DNA from 4 places in the Brenneria rubrifaciens genome. Region 1 is predicted to be linked to each of the others. Evidence: predicted binding sites of a transcription regulator. Region 1 holds the regulator's gene; each other region holds the start of a gene.
What was found. Region 1 encodes Fur, which represses iron uptake genes when iron is present. Its sites were predicted from a motif close to ATAATAATGAGAACNACTATCAA; they were not measured.
Positions count from the first base shown of each region.

Region 2: a site for Fur is predicted at 1,488-1,510, ahead of EH207_RS03125 (Nramp family divalent metal transporter). Genes of this name have one in related genera too.
Region 3: a site for Fur is predicted at 1,274-1,296, ahead of EH207_RS01300 (TonB-dependent receptor domain-containing protein). Genes of this name have one in related genera too.
Region 4: a site for Fur is predicted at 973-995, ahead of EH207_RS10470 (TonB-dependent receptor domain-containing protein). Genes of this name have one in related genera too.

Region 1 covers NZ_CP034035.1:1,157,540-1,160,717, reverse strand. The annotation lists gene fldA (flavodoxin FldA) at 535-1,062, shown strand; gene fur (ferric iron uptake transcriptional regulator) at 1,407-1,856, shown strand; gene glnS (glutamine--tRNA ligase) at 1,926-3,178, opposite strand, start outside.
Region 2 covers NZ_CP034035.1:657,495-660,672, reverse strand. The annotation lists gene nudK (GDP-mannose pyrophosphatase NudK) at 1-142, opposite strand, end outside; gene EH207_RS03125 (Nramp family divalent metal transporter) at 205-1,449, opposite strand; gene grpE (nucleotide exchange factor GrpE) at 1,689-2,276, opposite strand; gene nadK (NAD(+) kinase) at 2,419-3,178, shown strand, end outside.
Region 3 covers NZ_CP034035.1:266,377-269,554, reverse strand. The annotation lists gene EH207_RS01305 (CAP-Gly protein) at 29-1,069, shown strand; gene EH207_RS01300 (TonB-dependent receptor domain-containing protein) at 1,399-3,178, shown strand, end outside.
Region 4 covers NZ_CP034035.1:2,263,142-2,266,319, reverse strand. The annotation lists gene EH207_RS10475 (amino acid permease) at 1-746, shown strand, start outside; gene EH207_RS10470 (TonB-dependent receptor domain-containing protein) at 1,078-3,178, shown strand, end outside.

The sequences.
Region 1 (3,178 bases):
TTCTCCAAGAATTGAGTATGTTAATACGCTGGCAATACGATATTTATTGTAACACTTAATTACCCTACTAATTATTTCTTGCCAAAACCGACACTAACGAAATTTCTTAAAATTTATCAGCTTTTTAATTTATCTGCTAAGTGAGTTAGCATTATAAAGAGTAAAACAATGCAGCTTCATTACATTTGACACACTTTCACATAAACAAAAGTTCATTTTTAAAAGGGCTACCAATTTGAATGTTTCTTTTCCGCAAAATATAAGGGAATGGAGGATATCAAGATATGGCCAGGAAGAGCGTGACATGACCAAATGAAATCGGTATCACTTCTTCAGAACTCAGCCATTCTTTCATTGATTCCATCAAGAGCATCCGTTCCTGCGGTTATGAATGATGACAAAGCAAAATACATTGTCCAATTGAGTTATCCTTACCGATACGAGTTTCTCATGCAGGTAGTGTCTGTTATCATGAGCCGATAAGTCGATGAGGTATGGCATCATATCATTAAGAATCAAGAGGTTATCTAATTCATGGCACTGATAGGAATTTTCTTTGGCAGTGATACTGGCAATACGGAAAACATTGCCAAGACGATCCAACAGCAACTGGGCGCCGGTGTTGCTGAAGTTCATGACATCGCCAAAAGCAGTAAAGAAGACCTTGAGGCTTTCGATATTCTACTCCTGGGTATCCCCACCTGGTACTACGGTGAAGCCCAATGCGACTGGGATGACTTTTTCCCCACGCTGGAGGAGATCGATTTCACGGGCAAACTGGTTGCCCTGTTTGGCTGTGGCGATCAGGAAGATTATGCGGAATATTTCTGCGATGCCATGGGGACTATCCGCGATATTATTGAGCCGCGCGGAGCAACCATTGTCGGCCACTGGCCAACAGAAGGGTACTACTTTGAAGCCTCCAAAGGCTTGGCTGATGATGACCATTTCATCGGCTTGGCTATCGACGAAGATCGTCAACCTGAGTTGACCAACGATCGCGTCTCTGCCTGGGTAAAACAGATCAGTGAAGAGCTGAGTCTGAAAGATCTGGTCAGTTAATGAGGCTTTTGGCTCTGATACCCTGATCAGAGCCAAATTGATAGGAAAAACCTTTTATAATGATTGACACATTTTTTTAACTTCCCTTCATTAACCTGTACAATATACCCATCGGTTTTGTACGTGTATAAATATTTCCCCATTTATCAACAATACATTGCGTTGAATGTCTATAGTATAGATAGGGATAATATTGTTAACATTCCATTGTTTTCATTTTGAATGCACGGTTCTATAATGAGGCACTATTCTATCTTTTGAGCTCTATCTTTTGAGCCGACCGATGTCATAGGCTAGATGCTAGATAGCCTCCATTGATAAGTAAGCAACAGGACTAAATCCGCATGACTGACAATAATTCCGCATTAAAGAAGGCCGGCCTGAAAGTGACTCTTCCAAGACTGAAAATTTTGGAAGTACTACAGGACCCTGAGTGCCACCACGTCAGTGCGGAAGATTTATATAAAAAACTGATTGATATGGGCGAAGAGATTGGTCTGGCGACTGTCTACCGTGTACTGAATCAGTTTGATGACGCAGGCATTGTAACCCGACATAACTTTGAAGGTGGCAAGTCAGTTTTTGAACTGACCCAACAACATCATCATGACCATCTGATTTGCCTGGATTGCGGCAGAGTCATTGAATTTCGTGATGAATACATTGAAGGGCGCCAGCGCGAAATCGCTGAAAGACACAGCATCAAGCTGACTAACCATAGTCTGTATCTATATGGGCATTGCAGTAACGGGGATTGCCGTGAAAACGAAACCCTGCACGACGCAAAAAGATAAATCTACCGCATATAATAAAACCGCCGCGGCGGTTTTATTTTTTACCTCATCTGACCAATCTACCCGGCGTTAGCCAACCCAAGTATCCCGCAAGCCTACCGTACGGTTGAACACCAGATGCCCAGCACGAGAGTAAACGCGATCTGCGCAGAAATAACCTTCTCGTTCAAACTGATAGGCTTTTTCGGCTTCAGCCTGCGCCAGACTTGCTTCAACAAAACCGTGAACGACTTTCAGTGAATCCGGGTTAATGGTGGACAGAAAATCATCCGCCGCTGCCGGGTTCGCGACGCTGAACAGACGATCGTACAGGCGAAATTCCGCTGGCAGCGCGTGTGCGGCCGACACCCAGTGAATAACCCCTTTCACTTTGCGACCATCTGACGGATCTTTGCTTAGCGTTTCAGGATCGTAACGGCAATAAATGGCCGTGATCGTGCCCTGCTCGTCTTTCTCAATATGATCGGCCCTGACCACGTAAGCGTTACGCAGACGAACTTCTTTGCCCAGCACCAGACGCTTGTACTGCTTGTTGGCTTCTTCACGAAAGTCAGCGCGATCAATATAAACCTCACGGCTGAACGCCACCTGGCGCGTGCCCATCTCCGGTTTGTTCGGATGATTCGGCATGATGACCCACTCTTCATGGTCTGAAGGCACATTTTCGATAATCAGTTTCACCGGTTCCAGAACTGCCATAGCACGCGGTGCATTTTCGTTCAGGTCGTCACGGATACAGGATTCCAGCGCCACCATTTCGACAATGTTGTCCTGCTTGGTGACGCCAATACGCGCACAAAACTCGCGGATAGACGCGGCGCTATAGCCGCGACGACGTAAACCGGAAATGGTCGGCATTCGCGGATCATCCCATCCCTCGACAATCTTTTCCTCGACCAGTTGATTGAGCTTACGCTTAGACATGATGGCATATTCAAGATTCAGACGAGAAAACTCATACTGACGCGGATGGCAGGGAACGGTGATGTTGTCCAGAACCCAGTCATACAAACGGCGGTTATCCTGAAACTCCAACGTACACAAGGAGTGGGTCACCCCCTCCAGCGCATCGGAAATGCAGTGGGTAAAGTCATACATCGGGTAGATGCACCACTTATTACCGGTCTGGTGATGCTCAGCAAACTTGATACGGTAGAGAACCGGATCGCGCATCACGATAAACGACGATGCCATATCAATTTTAGCGCGCAGACAGGCGGTTCCTTCGGCAAAACCCCCGTTACGCATTTTTTCAAACAGCTCCAGGTTCTCCTGTACGGTACGGTCACGATAAGGGCTATTTTTACCCGGCGACGTCAGCG
Region 2 (3,178 bases), 500 kb from region 1:
CGCCATCGCCACGGTCGTACACCTCGCGGATCTGACGTACCACACCACCATTCTTTCTTTTTAAATCAAATACATATTTATGAAGAATAAACCAGTCATCGGACAGAAGTTTCTTTTCGATAAGCGTAATTGGCGACGACATAACTGAACCCCATAAAGGAAGAATCAGTGCCTGATCATAAGGCGACGTGCGCAAAAATTCACCTATTGCCACCTTCCCAGCGCAGTACTGATTAGCAGATAAAGATTGAGTGAGACAACAATGAAGACAATGGCTTTGCCCATGTTCTGTACCAGACGGCTATTCACCATCTCTCCCATCAAAGCCTTATTGCCGGTAAAAGCCAGCAGAGGAACCAGCGCCAGCGCGATACCGAAGCTCAGCACCACCTGACTCATGACCAGCACACGGGTAGGCTCCACGCCAGAAAGAATAACGATAAACGACGGCAACATCGTCACGGCACGCCGCACCCACAGCGGAATATGGAAATGAACGAACCCCTGCATGACCACCTGCCCGGCCAGCGTGCCGACCACGGTCGAGGACAAGCCCGCCACCACCAGACTCAAACCGAAAATGGTCGCCGCCGCCTGACCTAACAAGGGTTCCAGTGTCAGATAAGCTCGATCCAGATCGGCGATATCCTGATTACCACTGAAATGAAAAGCGGCGGCAGCCGTCGCCATCATCGCCAGATTGACAAACCCGGCGACGATCATCGCAACCGCAACATCGACTTTGGTGGCGGCGTAACGTTCCGCGCGAGTATGTTCACCCTCCTGCTGCGTCAAAGAGGAATGCAGGTATATCACATGCGGCATAATGGTCGCCCCCAGCACACCGGCGGCCAGTAACACGGCGTCAGCAGTCGGCAGGCTGGGGATCGCCATACCTTTTGTCAGCGCGGCCAGCTCGGGACGAGAGAACACCAGCTCAACAATGTAGGCCGCCGCGACAAAGAGCAGCAACCCGCCGATCACCATTTCCAGCGGCTTTTGCCCGCGTTTTTGCAGCATCAGGATCAGGAAAGTGGCAATGCCGGTCAGGATCGCGCCTTCAAGCAACGAGACGCCCAATAACAGTTTGAAACCGATCGCCGCGCCGATAAACTCGGCCAGATCGGTCGCTATGGCGATGATTTCGGCCTGAACCCAGTAAGCCCAGACAGCAGGCCGAGGAAAGCGATCGCGGATCAACTCCGCCAGGTTTTTACCCGTGGCGATCCCAAGTTTGGCGGACAGTAATTGAATCAGCATCGCCATGATATTGGCCCACACCACCACCCACAGCAGCGTATAGCCATAGGCGGCGCCGGACTGAATATTAGTCGCGAAGTTACCCGGATCGATGTATCCAATCGCCGCAATAAACGCCGGCCCCATCAAAGAAAGTTTTATCTTTCTTGAGGTACGACTGGTTGACTCGACGACACGGCTTCCCGACATAGTATGACCCTTCTAACGCTGTTGTTTTATCAACTCTCACACAAATGATAATGATTATCAAGTGCATCCACGGCGGGAATACCAATACTTCTGATAGCTAAAGATGATGATTTTTGGTGAGAATAAAAATACGGTCGAGTTTTAATTAACAAATATTAACAAAATATAAACAAAAAACCCCACGCCTGAGCATGGGGTAGATGTTGACGCCAGGTCAACGAGCAAAACGTATGAAAGGATTACTCTTTCGCTTTGGAAACGGCCACCATCGCCGGGCGCAGTAGGCGGCCATTCAGCGTATAGCCTTTCTGCATTACCATCATCACGTGGTTAGGCTGATGATCGGCGGATTCCAACATCGTCATCGCTTGATGCACCTCTGGATTAAACGGCACGTTCACCTCCCCTACCACTTCAATGCCAAACTTACGCACAGCATCCAGCAGGGATTTCAACGTCAGTTCGACACCTTCAATCATAGACGCCAGCGCTTCATTGGATTTGTCCGCCATATCCAATGCGCGCTCAAGATTGTCGATCACTGGCAACATTTCACCGGCGAATTTCTCCACCGCGAATTTATGGGCCTTCTCAACATCCATTTCCGCGCGACGGCGGATGTTATCGGCTTCGGCGCGTGCGCGCAGCACATTGTCTCGTTCGCGCTGCTGTAGTTCACTCAACTGCGCTTCCAGCTCGGCAATACGCTCATCTCGCGGATCAGCTACGTCTGTTGTCTCTGCCGTGGCTTCCCCTTGATGCTCTTTTTCTGTATCCATCTGATCCAAGACTTGCTCATCAGGCGTGTTCTGTTCTTTACTACTCATGAAATTCTCCGCGTTTTAGCATTAATCCCGCTAGTTGCTTATTATGGGGATCAAAACCGGGGTTTCAAGGGAGCCAATCACAGATACCCAATAGATTTTGAGTTACAGGATGTCGGCCCATCACGCTGAGGATAATACAGCAATGAATAAACCGTTTAATTGTATTGGTATCGTCGGTCATCCGCGGCACCCCACCGCGTTGGCCACCCATGAAATGCTTTATCATTGGCTGGTCGGCAAAGGTTATTCGGTGCTTCTTGAGCAGCAAATTGCCCGCGAACTGAATCTGCAAGACATCTCTACCGGTAATCTGGCGGACATCGGACAATATGCCGATCTCGCCGTGGTGGTGGGCGGCGATGGCAATATGCTCGGCGCCGCACGCGTTCTGTGCCGCTATGATATCGACGTTATTGGCGTTAACCGCGGCAATCTCGGGTTTCTGACCGACCTTGATCCAGACCATGCCCAGCAGCAGCTTGCGGATGTTCTCGACGGCCATTATCTGAGCGAGCGACGTTTTATGCTGGAAGCGCATATTTGCCGCGCCAACCAGCCGAACAGCATCAGCACCGCCATCAACGAAGTGGTGCTCCACCCCGGCAAAGTCGCGCACATGATCGAATTTGAAGTCTATATTGATGATAAATTCGCGTTTTCACAGCGCTCGGACGGCCTGATCATTTCTACCCCCACCGGCTCTACCGCCTACTCGCTCTCCGGCGGCGGCCCGATCCTGACACCTTCGCTCGATGCCATTGCGCTGGTGCCGATGTTTCCCCACACGCTCTCGGCGCGTCCGCTGGTAATCAACAGCAGCAGCACCATTCGGCTAAAGTTCTCCCATATCACCAACGATCTGGAAATCAGCTGCGACAGCCAGATCTCACTACCTGTCCAGG
Region 3 (3,178 bases), 890 kb from region 1:
AAAATAACAGTTTCTAGAGGGGGTTGGTATGAGTATTCCGAATGATTTACAGGTGACAAAAAAAATATCTTGGGGAAGTATCATTGGCGGTGTAGTGACCGTGTTGGCCGTTTCATTATTACTTTCTACGCTCGGCACCGGTTTGGGGTTTGCGATTGTCGATCCGTTGTCTGACGAGCCAGTTAACGGGGTGGGAACTACCGTCCTGATCTGGTCCGCCTTGTCCATCATTGTCAGTCTGGCCGCAGGGGCATTTGTTGCCGGGCGGCTGGCGGCGGTTGATGGCTTGATTCATGGCTTTCTTGTCTGGGCAACGGCGCTGCTCGTGGCCGCTGTTTTAGGCAGCATGCTGCTTGGCGGCGCGTTGAAAGCCACCGGTAATGCGCTCGGATCACTGGCATCATTAACGGGCAGCGTCATTTCTGGTGCGGGTTCCACCCTCGGGGGCGGGATGCAAAGCCTGACCAATCTGGGCGGCAAGGCGTTTGATGGCCTTGATCTCAATACGACGCTACAGCCTGAACAAATGACCAATGAAGTGGCGGAGGCATTGCGCAACAGCGACATTGAGTCATTGCATCCAGACTATATGCAAAAACAGTTGGAAGGTGCGAAAACCGAGATCGGCGAAGCGATAAAAGCCATGGCGGTCAACCCGGATAACAGCGACGCGATTGTACAAAGTTTGCTCGGCAAACTGAAAAAGCGTGGTGAAGCCCTAGCACAAGACGTCGACCGTAATAGCTTGACCAAAGCGCTGTCAGAAAACACGTCCATGACCCAGGAAGAAGTGAATCAAACCGTTGATAATCTGATTGAAGCCAAGAATAAAACCGCCCGGTTGGTCAACCAGCGGCTGAATGATGTCGGAGCCCGCATTGAGCAAGCCAAACAGCAGTATACCGAACTGAAACAAAAAGCCCGCGAACAAGCGGCCGCCGCCGCGTCTGCCGCCGCACAAGCCGGGTTTTGGTCGTTCTTTGCCCTGCTGATCGGCGCCATTGTGAGCGTAATGGCCGGACTATGGGGCGTTAAAACCCATAGCAAATACCGCTCCATTGAGCATTAATGCGTCTATGTTGAAAAGCTAAATCTGTTCGAGATCGCCGCAGTAAACACAGGCTCCAGCAATGGAGCCTGTGTTTTTATGGTCATTCCCTTCGCTATTCACCCGCGCATTACCGGCCGATCACCTCTCGCCTAAAACCTTTTATTAAGAATTATTCATCATCATCACACGTTATTGCGGTCATAAATGATAATGCTTAACATTATGATAATACTTATCATTACCCTACCAGTTATAATGTTATTGCTCATTTTTCCGCCACCGCCATTGATTGCCAGCGCGTCTATCGACACCACTGGCAGGATAGCCCTATAGAAAAGAGTATCATCATGTTAATTAACAATAAGTTAAATAAAATTCTTCTCACCGGGATATTAACGGGCATTGCGTTAAACAACGCCGTCGCCGACACAGTCTCGGTTTCACCGGCCGGTAAGAGTGACAATGGCGCCGCCGATGCGAAAGATCAGGCGGCGTCGACCAGTAAAACCGAGCCAACAGGTGAAGTAATGACCGTTCTCTCGCCTAAAATCGAGAAAGAAGCGGGTTCGTCAGTGACTCTGACTGCTGAAGAAATGCAGAAAAACGGCGCTAATGATTTCGGCACCATTATGCGCTACCAACCGCTGATCGGCGCAACGGGGAGCAGCGGCGGCGCCAACACTGGTAAAAGCGGATATTCCGGGGATCGCGGCGGCTACACCGGCTATAACATCCGCGGGCTGGAAGCCAACCGTGTCTCCATCGACGTGGACGGCATCGCCCAACCCAACGCCACCGGGCGCAGTTATGCCGGTCGCGCTGGCTCCAACACCTTCGGCATCGGTCGAGACTATATCGATCCTTATCTGTATGGCTCGGTGGGTATCGAATCCGGCGCCACCGCCGTATCCAATAGCAACCACGCGCTGGGCGGCTCGGTTTCGTTTCGCCCCAAATCCGCCGACGATTACCTCTCCCCCGAAAAATCGAGCTACTTCGGCTACCAGAGCGGCTATGACTCATCCAATCGTAGCTGGCACAACGGCGTCACCGTTGCTGGCGGCGACGAAACGCTGCGCGGCCTGATCGCGGTCAGCCGCCGCGACGGTCAGGAAACGGAAAACAACAGCGGCACCCTTGATGCCTATCCCGCCAACTGGCACTCCAATGCTGTTCTGGCATCAGGGATCTGGCAGCCCAACAGCGAACACATGTTCACCGGTACGCTGGATTATTACCATAAAACCAACCACACCAACTTTGACTACTGGGGCTCCGGCAGCAGCACGATTTACGGCAAGGCGCAGCAGAGCAGCCAGACCCGCCGTTGGAGCGCCAGCCTGAAAGATCGCTGGACGCCGACCAACAATCCGCTGGTGGACTTAGTGGATACCCGGCTGTTTTATCAACAAACCGAGGCGCACGATAATACATCAGCACCAGCATCAGGCTCAGGTTTCCTCGCTGCCCCGGCTCACCTTATCTACTCTGATTACGATGTGAAAACTTACGGTATTGAAACCCAGATGGCCAAAAGCTGGCGCTTTCATGCATTCAGTTGGGGATTCAACGCCAGCGAGTCCAGGAGCGAGCGTCCATACCGGCAGGATCCCTTGCTGACATCATTTAACGATCTGTCAAAACCCGAGGCCGATAGCCGCAGCTACATGCTGGGCGGTTTTGTGCAGGATAAAATGACCTGGAATCTGAGCGGGCACGACTTTTCCGTGGTGCCGGCCGTGCGCGTGGCTTATCAGAACAGCAAGCCGACCAACTTATCCAATATGACCGGCGACGGCAGCGTTATCGACACCTCTGACGTCGAGACGCTCTATGGCAGTTTCAGCGATACTCAGGTGCTGCCGTCTCTGAGCTTCCTTTACGATATCACTCCGCAACTGACCACTTATCTGCAATACAAACGCGGCGCACAGTTCCCCAACGCCAGCCAGTTGTACGGTTCCTACAACTTGCCGTCAAACTGGATGGGTTCTTCACAATACGCGCTGATTGGCAATTCCGATTTGGATACCGAAACCAGCGACAACGTCGAATGGGGTCTTAAAGGCGAAGCGGTAAAGGGAGTTACGCTTAACACCGCCGTGTTCTACAACAGTTATAAAAATT
Region 4 (3,178 bases), 1.1 Mb from region 1:
GTCAGGTGTTCTGGCGTATTCTGCTGTTCTATATTTTCGCTATCCTAATCATCAGCCTGATCATTCCCTATACCGATCCCAATCTGTTGCGTAATGATGTTAAAGACATTACCGTCAGCCCGTTCACGCTGGTTTTCCAGAATGCCGGTCTGCTGTCTGCGGCGGCGATTATGAACGCGGTTATCCTGACGGCGGTGCTGTCCGCGGGTAACTCTGGTATGTACGCCTCGACGCGCATGCTGTTTACGCTGGCTTGCGAAGGCAAGGCGCCGCGTATTTTTGCGCGGCTGTCAAAAGGCGGTGTGCCGCGTAATGCGCTGTATGCCACGACGGCAGTGGCCGCGATCTGTTTCCTGTCATCCATGTTCGGCAATCGGACGGTCTACCTGTGGTTGTTGAACACATCAGGCATGACCGGCTTTATTGCCTGGTTGGGCATCGCAATCAGCCATTATCGTTTCCGCCGTGGCTATATTATGCAGGGACACGACTTGAACCGATTACCCTATCAGTCAGGATTCTTCCCGCTGGGGCCGATTTTTGCTTTTGTTCTCTGTCTGACGATTACGCTGGGACAGAACTATCAGGCGTTTCTGGAAGATAAAATTGACTGGTATGGCGTCACGGCGACGTATATCGGTATCCCGCTATTCTTACTGATCTGGTTTGGCTACAAGCTGTATCGAGGTACGCGCTTTATCAACTATCAGGATATGACCTTTCCCGGACATGATCCCGTAAAATAGCGCTGTCTGTTGCCTGGTATCCGCCAGGCAATTTTTTCGCCTGCCTTTCGACTTCCTCCGTCTTTTTGCGACTTATATCGCGCGATTTCGAGTAATTAGGTTCCTCTGAGCAAATTTATTGATCTCCGTTTTACATGATTGTTTCTGTTTATTTCAGTTCTCTGTGTATGGCTATTTCTTTTATATCAACTGGTTGTATTTATTTTTGATGAATTCATTAATGATTATATTAATGATAATCATTTTTATTTACATTATTAGCGTTTTGCTTAAAATCAATAAGTAAAAAAAATTAAAAAGTCGTCATTCATAGCTAAGAGGAACCCAAAAAGTGTTAATTAATTTAAGAAAATCAGTGACATTGGCTATTGCAGCAGCGGCATCGGGACCTGTATTCGGGGAAACGCCGGAAGACACCATGGTGGTGACGGCATCGGCCATTGAACAGCGGCTGAAGGACGCGCCGGCAAGCATTTCAGTCATTACGGCGGAAGATCTGCAAAGGGATATCGGAAAGTCCGCCACGGATTTAGCCGATGTGCTTGAGCAGGTCGCCGGCGTATCCAAATCGATTAATACCGATGTCGGTTCCGGTATTCAGCTCCGCGGCATGCCGGCGGCCTATACGCTGCTGTTGGTCGATGGTAAGCGAGTAGGATCGAGCAACGGTGTAAAAAGCACTCAGCAGAACTATTTTGATGACATTAACTGGATACCCATTGAGTCGATTGAACGGATTGAAATTGTTCGTGGCCCGATGTCCTCTCTGTATGGGTCCGATGCCATGGGCGGGGTGGTGAATATTATCACCAAGAAGAATACCAGCGTATGGAACGGTTCATTGACGGCGGGCACTCGTCAGCCGGAAGGATCGAAACGCGGTGATACCAACACCTATACCGCCACGCTCGGCGGGCCTTTGGGCAATGGTTTTTCATTGCGCCTGAACGGTTCGTGGAATAAGCGAAATCCAGATACCACCGATACCAATGCCTTGCGATTTGGTTCAGGTCTGGAAGGGAAAAAACGCCATAACTATGGCGCGGAACTGTCATGGGATATTAACGATAATCATCAGCTCAGCATCGGGGCCACCAAAGGAACGGAAAAGGGGATTCAGGGCACGTCCTCATCGGGCAGCATGGTGAATCTGCGTGGCGTTACCGAGATGGAGCGTGAGAACTATACGATTGATTATCGTGGGTTGTTTGATTTCGGCAGCGCTAAGTTATCCGCTTATCAAAACAAATATGAGAACTTCGCCAGCAATGTTCCGATCGTTTCCAATGGCGTGGCGATCGGCTCGCAAGATACCAAGCTGTGGAATAAGGACCAGATTGTTGAAGGGAATATCAATATTCCGTTTGAATTGCTTTTCCCCCATAACATCACCTTCGGCGGGCTATGGATGAAGGAGGAGCTTTATAATCCTCGATCTATTGGTTCTATCGCCGGCTCGCCGACCTATGGTTCTCATCAGGGCGAAGCCACCAGCAAGGGCATATTTTTTGAAGATCAGGTCAGCCTGTTGGATGATTTAGCCCTGACTGTGGGGCTGCGTTATGATGACACCGAATATGGTAGCCAGACCACGCCAAGAGCATATCTGGTCTACCATGCCACTGACCATTTGACGCTGAAGAGCGGTTATTCCGAGGGGTTTAAAGCGCCGTCAATCCGTCAGGCGAGTTTAGGCTTTATCGAAACCTCGCAAGGTGCGGGTTGTAGCGGCTATGCGGATTATACCGGCGGCGGGTGCTATACCACCGGTAACGATAATCTTAAGCCAGAGACATCTGAAAACTGGGAAATCGGCGCAATGTTCGATTATAACGGTTGGAGTGCCGGGATGACTTTCTTTGACAGCCGTTTTAAGAATAAGCTGGCCACCTCGCCAATCGGCTATATCGAGGGCGATACCTCCGGCCGTTATTGGCTGGAGCGCGTCAATCTGGATTCTGCGCGCACGCAAGGGATTGAAGGAAATCTGGATATTCCGTTGGTGCGGGAACCGGTTACTCCGTGGCTAAACAGATTAACCTTACGCAATAACTTTACCCGGATGATTAAAGCCGAGGATACCGAGGGCGTGATGCTGGTGACGACGCCGAAATTTACCACCTACTCGTCATTGGATTGGACGGTTGATGACAAACTGAGCCTGGCGTTTTCCGCACATTATTACGGCAAGATGCTGGGGCTGAACAGCGCGGCAGATCAGGCCGCGCGTAGCTCGACGGCAACCGCCAGGATCCGTAACTCCTATTTTATTTACGGCCTGTCCGGGCAGTATCGCGCGACCAAAAACCTGAAGTTTAACGCTGGGATTGACAACCTGTTTGATAAAGATCCGGTATCGGAGAATCCGTCAGGCGGCGCTACCAGCGGCAATAACTATTATGTTCCGGGCAGAACATTTTATGCTTCTATGA